Linked DNA regions of Piscinibacter gummiphilus. The protein of the gene in region 1 binds, or shares a complex with, the protein of each later gene. Links are inferred from orthologs where the notes say so. Each region holds a gene or a part of one and is shown in the gene's direction. Other genes may lie near its edges.

The links.
Region 2: the proteins of accD (region 1) and accB are in contact, whole or in part, in a solved structure (PDB 8UXZ), measured with the Escherichia coli proteins. The link is inferred for Piscinibacter gummiphilus from one-to-one orthologs.
Region 3: the proteins of accD (region 1) and A4W93_RS14355 are in contact, whole or in part, in a solved structure (PDB 8UXZ), measured with the Escherichia coli proteins. The link is inferred for Piscinibacter gummiphilus from one-to-one orthologs.

What each region holds. Positions count from the first base shown.
Region 1 is NZ_CP015118.1:2,634,764-2,642,349, forward strand. The notes cover bases 4,588-7,586. They hold accD (acetyl-CoA carboxylase, carboxyltransferase subunit beta), read left to right. Parts: upstream 4,588-5,650; coding sequence 5,651-6,523; downstream 6,524-7,586. Other genes in these bases: trpB (tryptophan synthase subunit beta), read left to right, coding at 4,588-4,830; trpA (tryptophan synthase subunit alpha), read left to right, coding at 4,827-5,654; folC (bifunctional tetrahydrofolate synthase/dihydrofolate synthase), read left to right, coding at 6,589-7,586. In the rest of the region: A4W93_RS11710 (motility hub landmark protein FimV), read left to right, coding at 1-1,938; tRNA pseudouridine(38-40) synthase TruA, read left to right, coding at 2,028-2,834; A4W93_RS11720 (phosphoribosylanthranilate isomerase), read left to right, coding at 2,897-3,544; more of trpB, read left to right, coding at 3,562-4,587.
Region 2 is NZ_CP015118.1:5,284,556-5,291,903, forward strand. What follows is about bases 2,923-5,683. They hold accB (acetyl-CoA carboxylase biotin carboxyl carrier protein), read left to right. Parts: upstream 2,923-3,949; coding sequence 3,950-4,417; downstream 4,418-5,683. Other genes in these bases: A4W93_RS24160 (TlpA disulfide reductase family protein), read left to right, coding at 2,923-3,319; aroQ (type II 3-dehydroquinate dehydratase), read left to right, coding at 3,410-3,859; accC (acetyl-CoA carboxylase biotin carboxylase subunit), read left to right, coding at 4,425-5,683. Outside these bases: A4W93_RS24140 (energy transducer TonB), read left to right, coding at 1-539; aroE (shikimate dehydrogenase), read left to right, coding at 561-1,394; A4W93_RS24150 (transglycosylase domain-containing protein), read left to right, coding at 1,391-2,155; A4W93_RS24155 (hypothetical protein), read left to right, coding at 2,193-2,801; more of A4W93_RS24160, read left to right, coding at 2,798-2,922; more of accC, read left to right, coding at 5,684-5,774; prmA (50S ribosomal protein L11 methyltransferase), read left to right, coding at 5,774-6,679; A4W93_RS30145 (zinc-ribbon and DUF3426 domain-containing protein), read left to right, coding at 6,702-7,348. UniProt on the Escherichia coli protein: This protein is a component of the acetyl coenzyme A carboxylase complex; first, biotin carboxylase catalyzes the carboxylation of the carrier protein and then the transcarboxylase transfers the carboxyl group to form malonyl-CoA.
Region 3 is NZ_CP015118.1:3,212,321-3,219,696, forward strand. The notes cover bases 1-2,789. They hold A4W93_RS14355 (acetyl-CoA carboxylase carboxyltransferase subunit alpha), read left to right. Parts: upstream 1-803; coding sequence 804-1,775; downstream 1,776-2,789. Other genes in these bases: cysS (cysteine--tRNA ligase), read left to right, coding at 1-75; A4W93_RS14350 (DNA-3-methyladenine glycosylase family protein), read left to right, coding at 77-718; tilS (tRNA lysidine(34) synthetase TilS), read left to right, coding at 1,784-2,789. Outside these bases: more of tilS, read left to right, coding at 2,790-3,082; A4W93_RS14365 (aspartate kinase), read left to right, coding at 3,150-4,418; A4W93_RS14375 (hypothetical protein), read left to right, coding at 4,613-4,990; A4W93_RS14380 (hypothetical protein), read right to left, coding at 5,006-5,215; A4W93_RS14385 (HU family DNA-binding protein), read right to left, coding at 5,383-5,763; A4W93_RS14390 (DUF748 domain-containing protein), read left to right, coding at 5,950-7,376. UniProt on the Escherichia coli protein: Component of the acetyl coenzyme A carboxylase (ACC) complex. First, biotin carboxylase catalyzes the carboxylation of biotin on its carrier protein (BCCP) and then the CO(2) group is transferred by the carboxyltransferase to acetyl-CoA to form malonyl-CoA.

The sequences.
Region 1 (7,586 bases):
TTCGCTGGCAACAACATGAACCGGCTGAAGTCCGGCGCCGTGCTGGCCGTGCCGTCCGCCGATGCCGTCCGCGCCGTCACGCCGGCCGAAGCCCGTTCGCTGATCCAGGCGCAGAGCGCCGACTTCGGTGCCTACCGCCAGCGCCTGGCCGGTGGTGTGCGCGAAACCAAGGTCGACGGTTCGTCCCGCCAGGCCAGCGGCCAGGTCAAGGCCGAGGTCGACGACCGCAAGCAGGCCGCAGCCCCCGCACCCGACAAGCTCGTCCTGAGCAAGGGCGCCAGCGCCAAGGCGTCCGCGCCGGAATCGCGCCTCTCGAAGGAACGCGAGCAGAAGGAAGCCGCCGCCCGCGTGGCCGAACTCGCCAAGAACGTCGAGGACCTGAAGAAGCTGTCCGGCGCCCAGCAGGGTGGCAAGGCCGGTGCGCCGGCCGCTGCCGCCAGCAAGCCGGGTGTCGCCGTGCAGACGCCCACCGCCACGCCCACGGTGCCCACCCCCGCGCCGAAGCCGGCTGCGGCCCCCGCACCGGCGCCCACGCCCGCTCCGGCCCCCGTGCCGGCTCCGGCTCCCGCACCGGTCCCCGCGCCAGCCCCCGAACCGGCTCCCGCGCCGGCCTCGGCTGCCGTCGTGGCGCCCGAGCCCGCTTCCGTGCCGGTCGCTGCCGCGGCTTCGGAGCCGGAAGCCGTGGCCAGCGCACCGGTGGCCGCGCCCCCGGCCTCGGCCGCTGCCCCGCGCCGTCCGGTGCCTGCACCGGCCCCGGTCGAAGAGCCGTCCATCTTCGAAGACAACCCGCTGGTGCTCGCCCTTGGCGCGCTGCTGGTGATCCTGCTGGCCGGCTACGGCATCTACACCGTCCGCAACCGCAAGAAGAAGGACAGCGGCGAAACGTCGTTCCTCGAGAGCCGCCTGCAGCCCGACTCGTTCTTCGGCGCCAGCGGCGGCCAGCGCATCGACACCCGTGACGCCAGCGGCGCCTCGTCGTCGATGAGCTACTCGCTCAGCCAGCTCGACGCCATCGGCGACGTGGATCCGGTCGCCGAGGCCGACGTGTACCTCGCCTACGGCCGCGACCTGCAGGCCGAGGAAATCCTCAAGGAAGCCATGCGCGCCAGCCCGGAGCGCCTGGCCATCCGCACCAAGCTGCTCGAGGTCTACGCCAAGCGCCGTGACACGAAGGGCTTCGAACTGCTGGCCACGCAGCTGTACGGCCTGACGGGCGGGCAGGGCGAGGACTGGGCCAAGGCCCAGGAGCTCGGCCTCCAGATCGAACCCGAGAACCCGCTGTACCAGCCGGGTGGCGTGCCCGCGCAGGTCGAGGGTGATGGCCGTCCGTCGGCCGAACTGCTCGGCGCGAGCACCATGCCGCAGTCGGTCCTGCCGTCGCCGTCCGAGTTTGGCGCCAGCACCGGTTCGTCGAGCGGTTTCGACAGCACCGGTTCGGGTGTCGACCTCGACCTCGACCTGGGCTTCGACGACTCCCCGCAAGCCGCCGAGCCGCCCCCGGCCCGCCTGACCGAGCAGACGCAGCCGTTCCCGGCCGCCTCGCAGGACGACCTGGGTGGCATGCGCTTCGACCTCGACGAGCCCACGCTGCCGGCCACGCCGGCGCAGCCGGTGGCCAAGCCGCCGGTGTCCAACTCGGGCTCGATGGAGTTCGACCTGTCGTCGATCTCCCTCGACCTGGGCTCGCCGAACGACGAACTCACCCAGCCGGCCACGCCGGTGAAGGGCGCGCCGCCGGCGGCCGACTTCGCCGACATCGACCTGGGCGAAGCCGCCGGCGAAGATGGCGACCCGATCGCCCGCAAGCTGGAGCTGGCCGAAGAGTTCCGCCAGATCGGCGACATGGAAGGCGCACGCGACCTGCTGCAGGAAGTGGTGGCCAAGGCCACCGGCTCCGTGAAGCTGCGTGCCCAGGCCATGCTGGACGAACTGGGCTGATTGCAGTCCGTCCCGATGCGGCCGGTTCGGGGTTCCCGGCCGGCCGTTCTCATTGAGGTCCCTGCGTGAATTCCGAGGCCGAAGCATCCGTGGCCGAGAGGGCGAAGGGCCCGAGGCTCGCGCTGGGCATCGCCTACCGCGGCCAGGCCTACAGCGGCTGGCAACGCCAGCCCGTCGAACCCACCGTGCAGGGCCGGCTCGAGTCGGCGCTGTCCGAGTTCGCTGCCCAGCCTGTCGACACGATGTGTGCCGGCCGCACCGACACCGGGGTGCACGGGCTCAACCAGGTCGTGCACATCGACCCGCCGGTGGTCCGTGAACTCAACTCCTGGGTGCGGGGCACCAACCGCTACCTGCCCCCCGACATCGCCGTGCTGTGGTGCCGCGAGGTGGGCCCCGAGTTCCACGCCCGCTACAGCGCCCTCGGGCGGCGCTACACCTACGTGCTGCTGGAGTCGCCGGTGCGACCGGCCATCGAGGTGGGGTCCGCCGGCTGGGTGTTCACGCCGCTCGACGGCGACCGCATGCGCGAGGCCACGTGCGTCCTCATCGGCGAACACGACTTCAGCGCCTTCCGCTCGTCCGAGTGCCAGGCCAATTCGCCGGTGCGCCGACTGAACGCCATCGAGATCCGCCGCTGCGGGGCGTACTGGCGCTTCGACTTCGACGGCAACGCCTTCCTGCACCACATGATCCGCAATATCATGGGCTGCCTGATCGCCGTGGGTGCCGGACGGCGACCGCCGTCCTGGATGGCGGAGGTGCTGGCCGCTCGCTTGCGTCTGCATGCCGCGCCCACGTTTTCCCCGGCGGGGCTGTACTTCGCCGGTCCGTACTACGATCCCGCCCTGGACCTGCCGACCCATACCGCGGCGATGGACTGGCTGCCCCGCTGATTTCCGAGCCGCCCACGCTCACGATCGATGGTTTTCTCCTGCGCCTGCCGGCGCCCCGTGCCATGACCCGACGCACCCGAATCAAGATCTGCGGCCTCACCCGCGAAGTCGACGTCGACGCCGCCGTCGAGGCAGGTGCCGATGCCATCGGCCTCAACTTCTACGAGCGAAGCCCGCGTCATGTGAGCGTGGAGAAGGCTGCCCGGCTCGCGAGCCGGCTGCCGCCCTTCGTCACGCCGGTCGCGCTGTTCGTCAACGCCGGCGCCGCCCTCATCGAGGCGGTCACTGCCGCCATCCCGAACGCGGTGCTGCAGTTCCACGGCGACGAGCGCCCGGAGCAGTGCTGGCAGGCGGGCCGTCCCTACCTGCGGGCCGCCCGCATGTCCCCCGGCTTCGATTTGTTAAACTTCGCCCTCCAGTATCCCGACGCTCAGGCCCTGCTGCTCGACACCCACGTCGAGAGCTACGGCGGCAGCGGAAAGGCATTTGATTGGTCTCTCATTCCTCACGGCGTGTCCCGTCCGGTCGTTTTGTCTGGTGGGTTGCATGCCGAAAATGTGATCGAAGGCATCTTCAGGGTCCGGCCATGGGCCGTTGATGTGAGTTCCGGCGTCGAATCGGCAAAGGGCATCAAGGATGCCCACGCCATCCGCCGGTTCTGCGATGCGGTGCGCGAAGCCGATGCCCGGCTGGCCGCCGCGCCCAACTGAAGATTCCAAGGATTTCCATGACTTACCAGCAACCCGACGCCCGGGGGCATTTCGGCCCCTATGGCGGCACCTTCGTGGCGGAAACGCTGATCCACGCGCTTGACGAACTGAAGTCCGCGTGGGACGCGGCCCAGAAGGATCCCGACTTCCTCGCCGAGTACCGCAGCGAACTGGCCCACTTCGTGGGCCGCCCGAGCCCGATCTACCACGCCGCGCGCACCAGCCGGGAACTGGGCGGCGCCCAGATCTACCTGAAGCGCGAGGATCTGAACCACACGGGCGCGCACAAGGTCAACAACACCATCGGCCAGGCGCTGCTCGCGCGCCGCATGGGCAAGAAGCGGGTGATCGCCGAGACCGGCGCCGGCCAGCACGGCGTGGCCACGGCCACCATCTGCGCCCGCTACGGCATGGAGTGCGTGGTCTACATGGGCAGCGAGGACGTCAAGCGCCAGTCGCCCAACGTGTACCGCATGAACCTGCTGGGCGCCACCGTGGTGCCCGTGGAAAGCGGCTCCAAGACCCTGAAGGACGCGCTGAACGAAGCCATGCGCGACTGGGTCACCAACATCGAGAGCACGTTCTACATCATCGGCACGGTCGCGGGCCCGCACCCGTACCCGGCGATGGTGCGCGACTTCCAGCGGGTGATCGGCGACGAGTGCCTCGTGCAGATGCCGGCCATGCTGGGCGGCGGCAAGCAGCCCGACGCGGTCATCGCGTGCGTGGGCGGCGGCAGCAACGCCATGGGCATCTTCTACCCGTACATCGACGTCGCCGGCACGCGCCTGATCGGCGTCGAGGCGGCGGGCGAGGGCCTCGACAGCGGCAAGCACTCCGCCACGCTGATCGCCGGCTCGCCCGGCGTGCTGCACGGCAACCGCACCTACCTGCTGCAGGACGACAACGGCCAGATCACTGAGACCCACTCGATCTCGGCCGGCCTCGACTACCCCGGCGTGGGCCCCGAGCACGCGTACCTGAAGGACATCGGCCGCGCCGAGTACGTCGGCATCACCGATGCCGAGGCGCTCGCCGCGTTCCACCACCTGTGCCGCACCGAGGGCATCATCCCCGCGCTCGAGTCGTCGCACGCCTTCGCGCACGCCCTGAAGCTCGCCCACACCATGCGCCCCGACCAGAGCCTGCTCGTGAACCTGTCCGGCCGCGGCGACAAGGACATCGGCACCGTCGCCGACCTGTCCGGCGCGTCGTTCTACAACCGGCCCTCGGAAGCCGGCCGCACCGTGAAGGGCGCCGAAGCGCTCGCGAAAGGCCGCGCATGAGCCGCATCAAAGCGTGTTTCGACGCCCTCAAGGCAAAAGGCCGCAAGGCACTGATCCCCTACATCGCCGCCGGTGACCCGTTCCCCGATGCCACCGTCGAGCTGATGCTCGCGATGGCCGAGGCCGGTGCCGACGTGATCGAGCTGGGCGTGCCGTTCTCCGATCCCATGGCCGACGGTCCCGTCATCCAGCGGGCCGCCGAACGTGCGCTGTCGCACGGCATCGGCACCCCGCAGGTGCTCGCCTACGTGCGTGCCTTCCGCGAGAAGAACCAGACCACCCCGATCGTGCTGATGGGCTATGCGAACCCCATCGAACGCTACGACCAGCGCCTGGGCGCCGATGCCTTCGTGCGCGACGCGGCCGAGGCCGGCGTGGACGGCGTGCTGGTGGTCGACTATCCGCCCGAGGAATGCGAGGCCTTCGCAGCCCGTCTGGCCGCGCACCAGCTCGACCCCATCTTCCTGCTGGCCCCCACGTCCACCGAGCAGCGCATGAAGGACGTGGGCCGCATCGCCCGCGGCTATGTGTACTATGTCTCGCTGAAGGGTGTGACCGGGGCCGGGAACCTGGACACCGGCGCGGTGGCCACCATGGTGCCGCGCATCAAGGCCCACGTGGGCGTGCCGGTCGGGGTCGGTTTCGGCATCCGTGACGCCGAAACGGCCAAGGCCGTCGGCGAAGTGTCCGATGCGGTCGTGATCGGGTCGAAACTCATCCAGATTCTGGAAGTCCAAACACGCGACAATGTCGTTTCCGAGGCGGCGAAGTTCATCGCTGAAATCCGCACCGCGCTCGACACCCTGAAAGGAGTCCACCGATGAGTTGGCTTGAAAAACTGCTGCCTCCCAAGATGCAGCAGACCGACCCGAGCGAACGCCGCACGGTCCCCGAAGGTCTCTGGATCAAGTGCCCGTCCTGCGAGACGGTGCTCTACAAGAACGACCTCGAGCAGAACGTCAACGTCTGCCCGAAGTGCGGCCACCACCACCGCATCGGCGCCCGCGCGCGCCTGAACGCCTTCCTCGACGGCGAAGGCCGCTACGAGCTGGGCCAGGAAGTGGTGCCGGTCGACGCGCTGAAGTTCAAGGACAGCAAGAAGTACCCCGAGCGCCTCAAGGCCGCGATGGAAGCCACCGGCGAGACCGATGCGCTCGTCGTGATGGGCGGTGCCATCCACACCATCCCCGTGGTGGCGGCCTGCTTCGAGTTCGACTTCATGGGCGGCTCGATGGGCTCCGTGGTGGGCGAACGCTTCGTGCGAGGCGTCGAGACCGCCGTCGAGCAGAAGGTGCCCTTCATCAGCTTCACCGCCACCGGCGGCGCGCGCATGCAGGAAGGCCTGCTGAGCCTGATGCAGATGGCCAAGACCAACGCCGCGCTCACGCGCCTGGCGAAGGCGAAGCTGCCGTACGTCAGCGTGCTGACCGACCCGACGATGGGTGGCGTGTCGGCGAGCTTCGCGTTCATGGGCGACATGGTCATCGCCGAACCGAAGGCCCTGATCGGCTTCGCCGGTCCGCGCGTGATCCAGGACACCGTGCGCGAGAAGCTGCCCGAAGGCTTCCAGCGCGCCGAGTTCCTCGTGCAGAAGGGTGCCGTCGACATGATCGTCGACCGCCGGGAGCTGCGCGGCACCATCGCGCGTGCGCTCGCGATGCTGCAGCGTCAGAGCGCCGACGCGGTCGCCTGATCCTTCTCTCTCTGTTCCACCCAAGGGCGGCTTCGGCCGCCCTTGTGCTTCCCGAGTCACCCGCCATGCCGTTGCCCACCAACCTCGACGAATGGCTCGCCCACTGCGAGCGCCTGCACCCCAGCACCATCGACATGACGCTGTCGCGCATGACCGAGCTGAAGGCGCGCCTGGGGCTCGCGTTCAAGGTGCCCGTCGTCACCGTGGCCGGCACCAACGGCAAGGGCTCCACGTGCGCGATGCTGGAGGCCGTGGGCCTGCAGGCGGGCTACCGTGTGGGGCTCTACATCAAGCCGCACTTCGTGCACTTCGAGGAGCGCTGCCGCGTCAACGGCGCGATGGTGTCCGCGGCCGACCTCGTGCCGCACTTCGAGGCGGTGGAGCAGGCGAGGGGTGACATCACCCTCACGTACTTCGAGTTCACCACGCTCGCCATCATGCGTCTGCTGTCGCAGGCGGACGTCGACTTCGTCATCCTGGAAGTGGGCCTGGGCGGCCGACTGGACGCGGTCAACGTGATCGACACCGACTGCGCTGTCATCACCAGCATCGACCTCGACCACATGGATTACCTGGGGCCGGACCGCGAATCCATCGGCCGCGAGAAGGCCCAGATCATGCGCCCGGGCAAGCCGGCCATCGTGAGCGACCCGGTGCCGCCCGCGAGCCTGGCGGCTCATGCCGAGGCCATCGGGGCCGACCTGTGGCAGATCGGCCGCGATTTCAACTACGCCGGCGACAAGCAGCAGTGGGGCTGGGCGGGCCGCAGCAAGCGCTTCAACGCGCTGGCGTACCCGGCGCTGCGCGGTGCGAACCAGCTGCTGAACGCCTCCGGCATGATCGCCGTGTTCGAGGCCCTGCGCGACCGGCTCCCCGTCACGGCACAGGCGATCCGCAACGGCCTGGCCATCGTCGAACTGCCGGGCCGGTTCCAGATCATGCCGGGGCAGCCCACCGTGGTGCTCGACGTGGCGCACAACCCGCACGCGGTGGCCACGCTCGTGAACAACCTCGACAACATGCCCTTCCACCCGCGCACCCGCGTGGTGTTCGGTGCGATGAA
Region 2 (7,348 bases), 2.6 Mb from region 1 along the record:
AGCAGTTGCTGGCCCAGCTGCGGCGCGAACTCGCGTCGCTGCCGCCGCCCGACCCGAAGCGCGACCGCGGCGACCCGCAGGAGCGCGCGAAGGAAGAGCAGCGCCGCCAGCGCCTGGAGATGGTGGCCGAGATCGAGAAGCGCATCAACGCCGAGAACGCCCGCCCGAAGCGGCGCTTCATCAGCCCGAGCACGCGCGAGGAGGTCTACGCCCTCTATTACGACCAGCTGCGCCGCAAGATCGAGGAGCGCGGCACGCGCAACTTCCCCGAGCAGAACGGCAAGCGCCTCTACGGCGACCTGACCATGATGATCACGGTCGACTACCGCGGCCAGGTCGTCGAGACCGAGGTGGTGCGCCCCTCGAAGAACGCGCTGCTCGACAAACGCGCCATCGCCATCGTGCAGGCGGCCGCACCGTTCGGGTCGTTCACCACCGCGATGCGCCGGGGTGCCGACCAGCTCGTCATCACGTCGCGCTTCCGCTTCAGCCGCGAGGACGGCCTCGAGACCACGCTGAGCGCCCCGCAGCAGCAGTAACCCACTTTCCCTGACCCCGCCATGTTCCGCTACGTCATCGCCGGCAACCCGGTCGAACACAGCCAGTCGCCGTTCATCCACGCCCGCTTCGCCGAACAGACCGGCCAGCCCGTCGCCTACGACCGGCTGCTGTGCCCGCTCGACGCGTTCGCGCCCACGATCCAGGCCTTCGCCGACGGCGGCGGCTCGGGCTGCAACATCACCGTGCCGTTCAAGTTCGACGCCTTCGCGATGGCGAAGCGCACGAGCGAACGCGCGGCGCTCGCCGAAGCCGCCAACGTGCTGCGGTTCGACACCGACGGCTGGTACGCCGACAACACCGACGGCATCGGCCTCGTGCGCGACATCGAACGCAACGCCGGCATCCCGCTCGCGGGCAAGCGCGTGCTGCTGGTGGGCGCCGGTGGCGCGTCGTCGGGCGCGCTCGGCCCGCTGCTGCAGGCCGGCCCGGCCGAACTCGTGCTGGCCAACCGCACCGTGGCGAAGGCCCAGACCCTGGTCGACCGCCATGCCGCGGTGGCCGCGGCGAGCGGCACGCACCTCGTGGCGCGGGGTCTCGACGAACCGGGCACCGCCTTCGACGTGGTGATCAACGCCAGTGCGTCCAGCATGGCCGGCGCCGGCATCCCCGTGTCGTCCGCCGTGCTCAAGCCCGGCACGCTGGCCCTCGACATGATGTACGGCCCGGCGGCCCGCGGGTTCATCGACTGGGCCACGTCCTTCGGCGCCGTGGGGCGCGACGGCATCGGCATGCTGGTCGAGCAGGCCGGCGAGGCCTTTTTCGTGTGGCGCGGGATCCGGCCCGACACGGCGCCCGTGCTGAAGGCGCTGCGCGAGAAGGTCGACGCGAAGTGAGATCGTTCGGCCGCCTCGTGGGGCTGCTGGTGGTGTCCCTGCTGGCGCTGCAGCTGTTCTTCGCGGCGCGCATCGCCCTGATGGCCGTGGTCGACCCGCAGTCCACCACGTTCCAGCGTTCCGAGATGTGGCGGCTGCTCACCGAGCAGGGCCAGATCGCCTGGGCCCAGGAGTGGGTGCCCGACGAGCGCATCTCCCACCACCTGAAGCGGGCGGTGATCGCGTCCGAGGACGCCACGTTCACCGACCACGGCGGCGTGGACTGGGATGCGCTCGAGAAGGCCTGGGAGAAGAACCAGAAGGCCGAGGCCCGCGCCGACAAGCTCAACCTGCGCGAGGAACAGAAGCAGGCGAAGAAGCCCGCCGCGACGCCGGCCCGCCGGGCCGAGCCGAAGGTGATCGGCGGCTCCACCATCACCCAGCAGCTCGCGAAGAACCTGTTCCTCGCCGGCGAGCGCAGCCTCGCCCGCAAGGGGCAGGAGATCGTCATCACCTTCATGCTGGAGGCGGTGCTGTCGAAGCAGCGCATCCTCGAGATCTATTTGAACAACGTCGAATGGGGCGAAGGGGTGTTCGGAGCCGAAGCGGCCGCCCGGCACTACTTCCGCGTCCCGGCCTCCGCCCTCGGCACCTACCAGGCCGCCCGGCTGGCGGTGATGCTGCCGGCGCCCAAGCGCTTCGAGAAGCGCCCGGGCTCGCCGTACGTGCTCGGGCGGGCGGCGACGATCCAGGCGCGGATGGGGGCGGTCGAGTTGCCCTGAGGCCCGAACGGCCGGCGCCCGTCGCTAGAATCCCGCGATGGCATCCACCCTGACCGCCGAACTGGCGAGCGCCGCCGCGCGGCTGATCGTCGAGGAAGGCATGGAGTACGGGCCCGCGAAACGCCGGGCCGCCCGTGTGCTGGGCCGCGCTTCCGTGCGCCCGGCCGAACTGCCCGACAACGACCTGGTGGAAGACGAGGTGCGCGCGTACCTGGCCCTCTTCTGCGCCGACACCCAGCCCGCCGAGCTGCGCGCGCTGCGCGAGACCGCGGCCACCTGGATGGAACGGCTGCAGGCCTTCCGGCCCCACCTGACCGGCGCCGTCTGGCGCGGCACCGCCACCCGGCTCAACAGCATCCACCTGCAACTCTTCTGCGACGACTCGAAGGAAGCGGAGATCTTCCTGCTGGACCGCCGCGTCGAGTTCGACGTCGGCAGCGTCGACGGTCCCCGCAACCGCCCGATCGACGTGCTGAGCTTCGCGGTGCCGAACGCGGAACTCGGCGAGCTGGTCACGCTCCACCTGAGCATCCTCGACTTCGACGACCTGCGGGGCGCGCTGAAGGCCGACACCCAGGGCCGCACCGAACGCGGCGACCTGCCGGCCCTGCGCCGCCTCCTCCAGGACACCCCGCCCACCCCATGAACCGACGACACCTCCTGATCAGCGGCGCGGCCGTGGCCGCCGTCGGCGCGGGCGCCGGCCTCGCCTGGTGGCAGCAGCGCCCCTCCGCCCCCGGCCCGGAAGCCGCGCTCTGGCGCATGCAGTTCGACGCGCCGGCTGGCGGCACGCTGCCGATGTCGTCCCTCCAGGGCAAGCCGCTGCTGCTCAACTTCTGGGCCACCTGGTGCGCGCCGTGCGTCAAGGAGATGCCGATGCTGGACGCGTTCCAGCGCGCGCAGGCGGCCGCCGGATGGCAAGTGGTGGGCCTGGCAGTCGACGGGCCCACTCCCGTGAGAGAATTCCTCGCCGCGCGGTCGATCGGGTTCAAGATCGGGCTCGCGGGCATGGAAGGGGTCGAACTGTCGCGATCGCTCGGCAACGCCAACGGCGGGTTGCCCTTCAGCGTGGTGTTCGACCGCGAGGGCCGGGTGGTGGACCGCAAACTCGGAGCCTTGACCGAAGAAAACCTGGCCGATTGGGCCAAACGGGTGAACGCGTAAGCCCTGTCCGACAAGAATTTCAAGAATTGCGGCCAAAAGCGCCTAAAGCGCGTAAAGTTCAGCCTTCGCAAATTCCACGGCGCTGACGCAATGGCAGTTCTCGTTCTTCACGGCCCCAACCTCAACCTGCTCGGCACCCGCGAGCCGACGGTGTATGGGTCGGTGACTTTGGAACAGATCAATGCCGAATTGACGAAATTGGGCGCGGATGCCGGAGTGGAGGTGAAAACCTTCCAGAGCAACCACGAAGGCGCCCTCGTCGACCGCGTGCAGGCCGCTCGCACCGACGGCACCACGTTCATCGTGATCAACCCCGCCGCCTACACCCACACCAGTGTCGCGCTGCGCGACGCGCTGGCGGGCGTGGCGATCCCGTTCATCGAAGTGCACCTGTCGAACGTGCACCGCCGCGAACCGTTCCGGCATCATTCGTACTTTTCCGACCTGGCCGACGGCATCATCGTCGGCCTCGGACACAAGGGCTACCGCCTGGCACTGGGTCACGCGATCGAACGCGACCTCGCCAGCCGCCCTGCCTGACCGGCTCTCACCAGACCCTTACAAGCCGGTGCGACCGCGCCCCGCGGCGACACCCGGCCTCCTCGAACAAAGACTGCAGTTGGAGAACTCATGGACCTGCGCAAACTGAAGACCCTGATCGACCTCGTGTCGGAGTCGAACATCTCTGAACTCGAGATCACCGAAGCGGATGGCAAGGTGCGCATCGTGAAGGCGGACCCGAACGCGGCCGTGGTGATGACCGCAGCCCCGGTGGTCCAGCAGGCTGCCGTGCCCGCACCGGTGGCCGCTCCCGCGGTTGCCGCCGCCGCGCCGGCCGTCGCCGCAGCCCCGGCCGAACCCGCCGGCCACACGGTCAAGTCGCCGATGGTCGGCACGTTCTATGGCGCGGCCAGCCCGGGCGCGAAGCCCTTCGTGGAAGTGGGCACCGTGGTCAAGGAAGGCCAGGCCATCTGCATCATCGAAGCCATGAAGATCATGAACGAGATCGAAGCCGACAAGTCCGGCACGGTCACGAAGGTGATGTGCGAGAACGGCCAGGCCGTCGAGTTCGGTCAGCCGCTGTTCATCATCGAGTAAGCGCGGCATGTTCAAGAAGATCCTCATTGCCAACCGCGGGGAGATCGCGCTGCGAATCCAGCGCGCCTGCCGCGAGATGGGCGTCAAGTCCGTCGTCGTCTACTCCGAGGCCGACCGGGACGCCAAGTACGTCAAGCTCGCCGACGAGGCCGTCTGCATCGGCCCCGCCGCCTCGGCCCAGAGCTACCTCAACATGCCGGCGATCATCTCGACGGCCGAGGTCACCGACGCGGAAGCCATCCACCCCGGCTACGGCTTCCTGTCCGAGAACGCCGACTTCGCCGAGCGGGTCGAGCAGAGCGGCTTCACGTTCATCGGCCCCACGCCAGAATCCATCCGGATCATGGGCGACAAGGTCTCGGCCAAGCAGGCCATGATCAAGGCCGGTGTGCCGTGCGTGCCCGGCTCCGAAGGTGCCCTGCCCGAAGACCCGAAGGAGATCATCCGCCAGGCCCGCGCCATCGGCTACCCGGTGATCATCAAGGCCGCGGGCGGCGGCGGTGGCCGCGGCATGCGTGTCGTGCACACCGAGGCCGCGCTGATCCACGCCGTGCAGACCACGCGCAGCGAAGCCGGTGCCGCGTTCGGCAACCCGGCGGTCTACATGGAGAAGTTCCTCGAGAACCCGCGCCACATCGAGATCCAGATCCTCGCCGACGAGCACAAGAACGCCGTCTGGCTGGGCGAGCGCGACTGCTCCATGCAGCGCCGCCACCAGAAGATCATCGAGGAAGCCCCGGCGCCGGGCATCCCGCGCCGCGTGATCGAGAAGATCGGCGACCGCTGCGCCGCCGCGTGCAAGCGCATCGGCTACCGCGGGGCCGGCACGTTCGAGTTCCTCTACGAGAACGGCGAGTTCTACTTCATCGAGATGAACACCCGCGTGCAGGTGGAGCACCCGGTGACCGAACTCGTGACCGGCATCGACATCGTGCAGATGCAGATCCGCGTCGCGGCCGGCGAGAAGCTGCCGTTCACGCAGCGCCAGATCCAGATGCACGGCCACGCCATCGAGTGCCGCGTCAACGCCGAGGACCCGTACAAGTTCACGCCGTCGCCCGGCCGCATCACCGCCTGGCACGCGCCGGGTGGCCCGGGCGTGCGCGTCGACTCGCATGCGTACACGAACTACTTCGTGCCGCCCAACTACGACTCGATGATCGGCAAGATCATCACGCACGGCGACACGCGCGAGCAGGCCATCGCCCGCATGCGCATCGCGCTGTCCGAGACGGTCGTCGAAGGCATCCTGACCAACATCCCGCTGCACCGCGAGCTGATGGTCGACGCGAAGTTCGTCGAAGGCGGCACCAGCATCCATTACCTCGAAGGCTGGATGAGCCAGCACAAGCGCTGATGATCGAACTGCTGCTCCTGGTGCCGGAGGACCTCGTCGAGTCCGTGTCCGATGCGTTGATGGACGAACTCGAGGCCCTGTCGGTGTCGGTGGAAGACGCCGATGCCGACACCGATGCCGAACGCGCGCTGTTCGGCGAACCGGGCATGCCCCCGCCCAGCGCGGGCTGGCAGCGTTCGGTCGTGACCGCGCTGTTCGCCGACGAGGACGTCGCCACCGAAGCCGCCACGCTGCTGCTCGCCCAGGACTGGGCGCAGGAGAAGGTGCACGTGCAGGCCATGCGTCCGGTCGTCGAGCAGGACTGGGTGCGGCTCACGCAGTCGCAGTTCTCGCCGGTCGAGATCACGCCGTCGTTCTGGATCGTGCCCACGTGGCATGAGCCGCCGGCCGCTGCCGAGCGCTTCATCCGCCTCGACCCGGGCCTCGCCTTCGGCACCGGCACGCACCCCACCACGCGCATGTGCCTGCGCTGGATCGCCAACCAGGCGCCGACGTTCTCGGGCTCGTGGTCGCGCGTGCTCGACTACGGCTGCGGCTCGGGCATCCTCGCCATCGGCGCGGCGCTGCATGGCGGCCGCGACATCGACGCGGTCGACATCGACGAGGCGGCCGTGATCTCCACCAACGCCAACGCGGCGGCCAACGGCGTCACGCTGAAGGCGGCGCTGCCCGACGGTGCGTCCGGCACGTACCCGCTCGTGCTGGCCAACATCCTCGCGACACCGCTCAAGCTGCTGGCCCCGCTGCTGTGCGGACACGTCGCCCCCGGCGGTCACCTCGTGCTCGCCGGCATCCTGGAACGACAGGCCGACGAACTGAAGGCCGCCTACGCACCGTGGTGCGACCTCGAGGTCAGCGACAGCGAGGACGGCTGGATCCTGATGACGGCCCGGCTGAAACCGTGATGGCGCGTGGCAAAATTTCGCCATGAGCCTGGCCACCCGTTGCACCGCCTGCGGTACCGTCTTCCGAGTCGTCCAGGACCAGCTCAAGGTCTCCGAAGGCTGGGTGCGGTGCGGCCGGTGTGACCAGGTCTTCAACGCCATCGAAGGGCTGTTCGACCTCGAACGCGACGCCCCGCCCGACTGGAACCCGCCCCCCGCGCCACCGCAGCCGCCGGCCTCGACCATCACGTCGGCCTACCGCGCGCCCGTCGAACAGCCCGAGGACGAGGACGTCTTCAGCCTGAGCGACGAGGACCGCATCCACTCGCGCTTCTTCCAGCCCGAGCAGGACGACGTCTCGCAGACGCCTGCCCAGAACATCGCCGAACGCGACCGCGTCGACTTCGCCGACGCCCAGTTCAACGACGCGCTGATCGCCGACGTCGAGGCCGACAACCCGTCCACCGAACGCCCGCCGGTCGAGGAAGAACCACCGCCGCCGAAAAAGCGCAGCACGTCGTCGAAGTCGGCCAAGGCCTCGCCCGGCTTCCTCCGCGACGCCAAGCGCAAGGCGCGCTGGCGCAGCCCGCGCGTGCGCTTCGGGCTCTCGCTGCTCGTGCTGCTGCTGTCGGCCACGCTCGCAGGCCAGGCCGCACTGCACTTCCGCGACGTCGTGGCCACCCGCTGGCC
Region 3 (7,376 bases), 570 kb from region 1 along the record:
CTGCGCCAGGAACTGCTGGCCGACGGCATCGTGTTGCAGGACTCCCCGCAAGGCACCACCTGGATGAAGGCCTGACGTGGTGCGAATCGTCACTCCTGATTTCTGGGACGAGGCCTGCCGCCACCTGTCCAAGCGCGACCGTGTCATGCGCAAGCTGATTCCGATGTTCGGCGACGCCCGGCTGCAGAGCCGCGGGGACGCCTTCACCACGCTCGCGCGCTCCATCGTGGGTCAGCAGATCTCGATGAAGGCCGCGCAGACCGTGTGGGAGCGCCTGGTCGAAGCGGTGGACGGCGAGGCCGAACGGGTCAAGCCGGCGGCCGTGCTGGCCGTCGAGGCACAGCAGCTGCGCGAAGCCGGCATGTCTGCCCGCAAAGTCGACTACGTGCTCGACCTGGCACGCCACTTCGAGAGCGGCATGGTGCACGTGAAGCAGTGGCAGCAGATGGACGACGAGGCCATCATCGAGGAACTCGTCGCCATCCGCGGGATCGGACGGTGGACCGCCGAGATGTTCCTCATCTTCCACCTGCTGCGCCCGAACGTGCTGCCCCTGGACGACCTGGGGCTGATGAAAGGCATCAGCCAGAACTACTTCAGCGGCGAACCCGTCTCCCGGGCCGAGGCCCGCGAGGTGGGTGACGCCTGGGCGCCATTCCGCTCGGTGGCCACATGGTACATTTGGCGGAGCCTTGAACCTCTGCCTGTGTCGACCTGAGTGAACCGAAGCGCCCCTGTGCGCGATCACGTTGCCGCCCCCGCACCACGCGCCGCGGCCCACCAGTTTTGCAGGACCCCACCCGATGAGCAAACGTCACTTCCTTGAATTCGAGCAGCCGATCGCCGAACTCGAAACGAAGATCGAAGAGCTGCGCTACGTGCAAAGCGAATCCGCGGTCGACATCTCCGACGAGATCTCGCGGCTGAGCCAGAAGAGCCAGCAGCTCACGAAGGACATCTACTCGAGCCTCACGCCGTGGCAGGTCGCGCAGATCGCGCGCCACGCCCAGCGTCCGTACACGCTCGACTACATCAACGAGATCTTCACCGAGTTCCAGGAACTCAAGGGTGACCGCGCCTTCGCGGACGACCAGTCCATCGTCGGCGGCCTCGCACGCTTCAACGGCCAGGCCTGCATGGTCATCGGCCACCAGAAGGGCCGCGACACGAAGGAGCGCGCCGCGCGCAACTTCGGCATGTCGCGCCCCGAGGGCTACCGCAAGGCCCTGCGCCTGATGAAGCTCGCCGAGAAGTTCGGCCTGCCCGTGTTCACGCTCGTCGACACCCCCGGGGCGTACCCCGGCATCGGCGCCGAAGAGCGCGGCCAGTCGGAGGCCATCGGCCGCAACATCTTCGAGATGGCGCAGCTGGAAGTGCCGGTCATCGTCACCATCATCGGTGAAGGCGGCTCGGGCGGCGCGCTGGCCATCAGCGTGGGCGACCAGGTGCTGATGCTGCAGTACTCGGTGTACTCGGTGATCTCGCCGGAAGGCTGCGCGTCCATCCTCTGGAAGACGTCCGAGCGCGCGCCCGACGCGGCCGAGGCCATGGGCATCACCGCCCACCGCCTGAAGGCCCTGGGCCTCGTCGACAAGATCGTCAACGAGCCGGTCGGTGGCGCCCACCGCGATCCGAAGCAGATGGCCGCGTACCTCAAGCGCGCCCTGAACGACGCGCTGCGCCAGGTCAGCGACCTCAAGCCGAAGGAACTGCTGGAGCGCCGCTACGAGCGCCTGCAGGCCTACGGCCGATTCAGCGACACCAAAGAGCGCTGATCCTCGCCGTGAGGGGCATCGTCGCGGTCGCCTGCAGCGGGGGCCGTGACTCCCTCGCACTGTTGCACGCCACGGCCACCGCGGCGCGCGGCCAGGGGCTCGACGTCGTCGCGCTCCACATCCACCACGGGCTGCTGCCCGAAGCCGATGCCTGGTTCGACCACGTCGAATCCATGTGCAGGCGATGGGCCGCCGAAGGCCTTCCCGTTCGTTTCATCGGCCACCGCCTCACCGCGCGGCCTCGCCGCGGCGAGAGTGTCGAGGCCTGGGCGCGCGATGCGCGCTACGCCGCACTCGCCACGATGGCGCGGGAGGCCGGTGCCGGCCTCGTGCTGCTGGGCCATCACCGGAGGGACCAGGCCGAGACCTTCCTGCTGCAGGCCCTGCGGGGCGGCGGTGTCGCAGGCCTCTCCGCGATGCCGTCGCGCATCGAACGAGACGGCCTCGTGTGGCAGCGTCCCTGGCTCGACGTGCCGCGTGCCCACATCGAGCAGTACGTCCGGCAGTGCGGACTCGACTCCGTCGACGATCCCAGCAACACCGACCCGCGTTTCGCGCGCAACCGCCTGCGCGAGGCCGTGTGGCCTGTGCTGGTGGAGGCCTTCCCCGATGCGGAGGTGGCACTCGCGGCGTCCGCGCGCTGGGCGCAGCAGGCCGCGCAGGTGCTCGATGAAGTCGCCGCGGCCGACCTCGCCACGTGCGCCGTGGGCGAACGGCTCGACATCGCGGCTTGGTCCCGGCTCGGCGAAGCGCGTCGCATCAACGCGCTGCGGGCGTGGTTGCGGGAACGTCGGGGAGAACCCGCCACAGCGGCACTCGTCGAGCGGTTGCGCACCGAGTTGATCGGCACGGGGCCCGCGTGCTGGGCATGGGCCGGTGGAGAACTTCGCCGCTACCGCGGGCGCCTGTCCTTCGGGCAGGCCGTCGCCGCAGTGGCACCGTCGCGCGAGCCCACGCTCGCGATCCGCCGGGCCGGACGCTACCGGCTGCCGGGGTGGGGTGGGGCGGTCCATGCGACCCGCGTCGACGAAGGCGGCGTGCCGCTCGCGTGGCTCGCGCACCTCGACCTGCGCGAGCGCCAGGGTGGCGAGCAGTTCCAGGCGGGCTTCTCGCGGCCTGCGCGCAGCCTCAAGAAGCAGTACCAGGCCGCGGGCGTTCCCGAGTGGGACCGCGGTGGTCCGCTGCTGTTCAGCGGGGGGCAACTGGTGTTCGTGCCGGGCCTCGGCATCGACGCCAGGGTGGTCGGATTGCCCGGTCAAGCGCAAATGATGCTGGCCTGGGAGGCCGCGAACGTGACCGAAGGGTGACAGGCCGCGCTAAAATCCCCGGTTGCGCTCCGAGGCGCATCCCCTCATTTCTGCGACATCCCTTTTCATGGCACTCATCGTTCACAAATACGGCGGCACCTCCATGGGCTCCACGGAGCGCATTCGAAACGTCGCCAAGCGGGTCGCCAAATGGGCCCGTGCCGGGCACCAGATGGTCGTCGTTCCCTCGGCCATGAGCGGTGAGACCAACCGCCTGCTGGGCCTGGCGAAGGAACTGTCCCCGACCCAGACCACCGACGCGCTGCTGCGCGAACTCGACATGATCGCCTCCACGGGCGAACAGGTCTCGGTGGGCCTGCTCGCCATCGCGCTGCAGGCCGAAGGTGTCGAGGCCGTGAGCTATGCCGGCTGGCAGGTGCCCGTGCGCACCGACAGCTCGTACACGAAAGCCCGCATCCAGAGCATCGACGACGCACGCGTGCGCGCCGACCTGGCCGCCGGCCGCGTCGTGATCGTCTGCGGCTTCCAGGGCGTGGACGACAAGGGCAACATCACCACGCTCGGCCGTGGCGGCTCCGACACCTCGGCCGTGGCCGTGGCGGCCGCGATGAAGGCCGACGAGTGCCTGATCTTCACCGACGTCGACGGCGTCTACACCACCGACCCGCGCATCGTGCCCGAGGCACGCCGCATGGCCACCGTCAGCTTCGAGGAAATGCTCGAGATGGCGAGCCTGGGCTCGAAGGTGCTGCAGATCCGTTCCGTCGAATTCGCCGGCAAGTACCGCGTGCCCACGCGCGTGCTCTCCAGCTTCACCCCGTGGGACATCGACATCGCCGAAGAGGCGCGCTCCGGCACCCTGATCACTTTTGAGGAAGACGAAAAAATGGAACAAGCAGTTGTGGCTGGCATCGCCTTCAACCGCGATGAAGCGAAGATCTCCGTGATGGGAGTGCCCGACAAGCCTGGCATCGCGTTCCAGATCCTCGGCCCCGTCGCCGAAGCCAACATCGACATCGACGTCATCATCCAGAACGTCTCGCACGACGGCAAGACCGACTTCTCGTTCACGGTCCACCGCAACGACTACCAGCGCACGCTCGACCTGCTGAACGCGAAGGTCGTGCCCGCCACCGCCGCCACGCAGGTCGTGGGCGACCCGAAGATCTGCAAGGTCAGCATCGTCGGCATCGGCATGCGCTCGCACGTGGGCGTGGCCTCGAAGATGTTCCGTTGCCTGGCCGACGAAGGCATCAACATCCAGATGATCACCACCAGCGAAATCAAGACGAGCGTGGTCATCGACGAGAAGTACATGGAGCTCGCCGTGCGCGCTCTGCACAAGGCCTTCGATTTGGATCAGCCCGCTGGCTGAAAACCCGAATTCTCGGGTTAGAATGCGCGCTGTGCTGGAGTCGTGACCGAGTGGCCGAAGGTGCTCCCCTGCTAAGGGAGTATGTGGGCAAAACCTGCATCGAGGGTTCGAATCCCTCCGACTCCGCCAACCAACGCAATGCAAGGAAGCCCCGCTCGCCGGGGCTTTTTTGTGCCCGCACGAAAGGTGAAGACATGCGCAGGATCATCGCGACCGCCTGGATCGCCCTCGCCGCAACAGGCTGCGGCAACACGCCCACCGCGATCCCCGAAGAGTTCGTGCTGTGGAAGACAGTGCGCGTGCCCGCCGCGTCGGCGACCGCGTTCGCCAACTGCCTCGAGCAGGAGTTCTACAAGTCCCACTCGGTCACCGCGACCACCGTGCGGCAGCAGCGGCAGCCGGGTGGCAGTCGCGTGGAAACGTGGGGCAGCTCACGCGGGCTCCAGGTGCGTGCGGACGTGTTCGACGATGGGCGCGCCGAGCTCCGCGAACTGAAGGACTCCCAGCTCGTCGACACGAGCGGGGAACGGCGGGCTTTCCTGCGTTGCTTCGACCTGCACTCGCCGTACTAGGGGCCGGGCACGGTTTCAGCGCGCCTCCGGTGGCTCCAGTTCGCCGAACGCCTTCGTCGCCGCATCCTCGGGCGACAGCGCGCGCCAGTTGGGGCGTGCCGCGAGGTCGGTGACGAACTCCTTCAGGTCCTCGTCACCCAGGCCCTCGTCGAGGGCCATCATCTTCTTCACGGTGCCGTCGATCCATTGCTGATCGGTCAACCGGGTCGTGTCCTTCGTGGGCATGCGCGTCTCCTTCGGGCAGACCGCCTGCCCGCTGCATCTTCGCCAGCAGGCGGCGTTCCCGCAATGATGTGCACGTGTCCCGCGCGGGCATAAAAAAACCCCGGTCACCCGGGGTTCTCTTCGGTCGCAGCACCCGCGGGACGCGGGCGTGCGGCGCGTGAAGGCGATCAGGCCTTCTTGGCCTTCTTCGCGGGAGCGGCCTTCTTCGGGGCCGGAGCCTTGGCAGCCTTGCGAGCGGCAGCCTTCGGGTCCACGGCGGCCTTGAAGCCGGCGCCCGGGGTGAACTTCGGCAGCTTGGCGGCAGCGATCTTGATCTTCGCGCCGGTGCTGGGGTTCACGCCGTTGCGGGCGGCACGGGCGTGCTGCTTGAACGAGCCGAAGCCCGGCAGCGTGACGGCGTTGCCCTTCTTGACGTTGGTGACGACCGCGTCGAGCAGCGTTTCCAGGATGCGACCGGCTTCGGCCTTGGTCAGTTCGTGCTTGGAGGCCAGGTGCTCGATCAGTTCGGTTTTGTTCATTCTTTCGTTTCTATCGGTTGCGCCCGCCATTCGCGGGCTGCCGCATTGTGACGGAAACTTCGGGCCAATCGGCACGAGACGCCCGTTTGGGTGCATGGACACTGTGTGGGAATCCCGGAAGGGTGGTCGCGACGCAACGACGGAATTGTGCAAACATGCCGTCTTCGAGATTCGGCCGAGGGCCGTGGGGAGCGTGCTCTGGTGTGGATCAAGCGGTTGGTGTGGGCCCTCGCGGCCCTCGTGGTGCTCACCGGTGCGGTCTGGCTGGGCGCGCCCCCATTGATGAAGTCGCAGGGCGAGGCGCGGCTCACTGAGATGCTCGGCCGCACCGTCACGCTCGGGCGCGTGAGCATCCATCCGTGGCGCCTTCAACTCGTGGTCGAGGACATCGCCATCGCGGGGGCGGCCGGTGATGCGGCGCCGCTGCTGACCATCGACCGCCTGCTCGCGAACGTCTCGGCCAGTTCGGCGTTCCGCCGCGCGCCGGTGCTCGAAGCGATCGAACTCACGCGTCCGCGTGTCCGCGTGGCGCACACCGCGGCGGGCCGCTACGACATCGACGACCTCATCACCCGCTTCACGCCGAAGCCTTCGAGCGAGCCGGCCGGCGAGCCCGCGCGTTTCGCGCTCTACAACGTGCAGGTCACCGATGGCGAGGCGCGGTTCGACGACCGCCCGGCGGGCCGCGTGCACGAGCTCAAGCAGCTGCAGCTGTCGCTGCCGTTCCTGTCGAACCTGCCGGCCCAGGTGGAGGTGAAGGTCGAGCCGCGCCTCGCGTTCCTGCTGAACGGAGCGTCGTTCGACACCGGCGCGCAGGCCACGCCGTTCGCGCAGACCCGCAGCGGCACGTTCAAGCTGGGCCTCGACCGCTTCGACCTCGCGCCGTACCTCGTGTACGTGCCGAAGGCGCTGCCGGTGAAGGTGGTGCGCGGCGTGCTGGGCGGCGACCTCGAGGCGGCGTTCTCGATCGCCCCGGACGGCCAGCCCAGCGTGACCCTCCGCGGTTCGGTCGAGGCCGACGACGTCGCGGTGGCCACCGCGGCCGATGCCGAACTGCTCGGCTGGAAGTCGCTGAAGGTCGGGCTCGCCGACGTGCAGCCGCTGGCGCGCAAGCTCCACTTCGCCTCGGTCGATCTCGACGGCCTGTCGGTGCAGGCCCGGCGCCTCGCCGACGGGCGCATCGACGGCATGCCGGCGCCGTCCCCATCGGAAGCGGCTTCCGCGCCTGCCCCAGCGGCGTCCGCCGCCTCCGCCGTGCTCGGCAAGGCCGAACCGCTGCCCTGGGAGGTGAAGGTGGACGCCTTCCACCTCACGCACGGCCAGGTCGCGTGGCGCGATGCCACGGTGGTGCCGGCCGCGGCACTCGACCTCGTCGACGTCACGGCGAAGGCGGGCCCGGTGAGCCACCCGGCCACGGCGCCGACGCCGCTGTCGGCTTCGCTGCGCATCCGCTCGGCCGGCGACAAGCCGCAGGACTGGGGCGCGGTGTCGGTCGAAGGCGAGGGCGGGACTGCCAGCGCCGCCGCGAACGTCACGGCCGATGCGATCGCGCTCGAGGCGCTGCAGCCGTACCTGAACGCGGTCGCCACGCCGCGCGTGGCGGGACGGCTCTCGGCCCAGGCCCGGCTCGAGTGGGCCGGGGG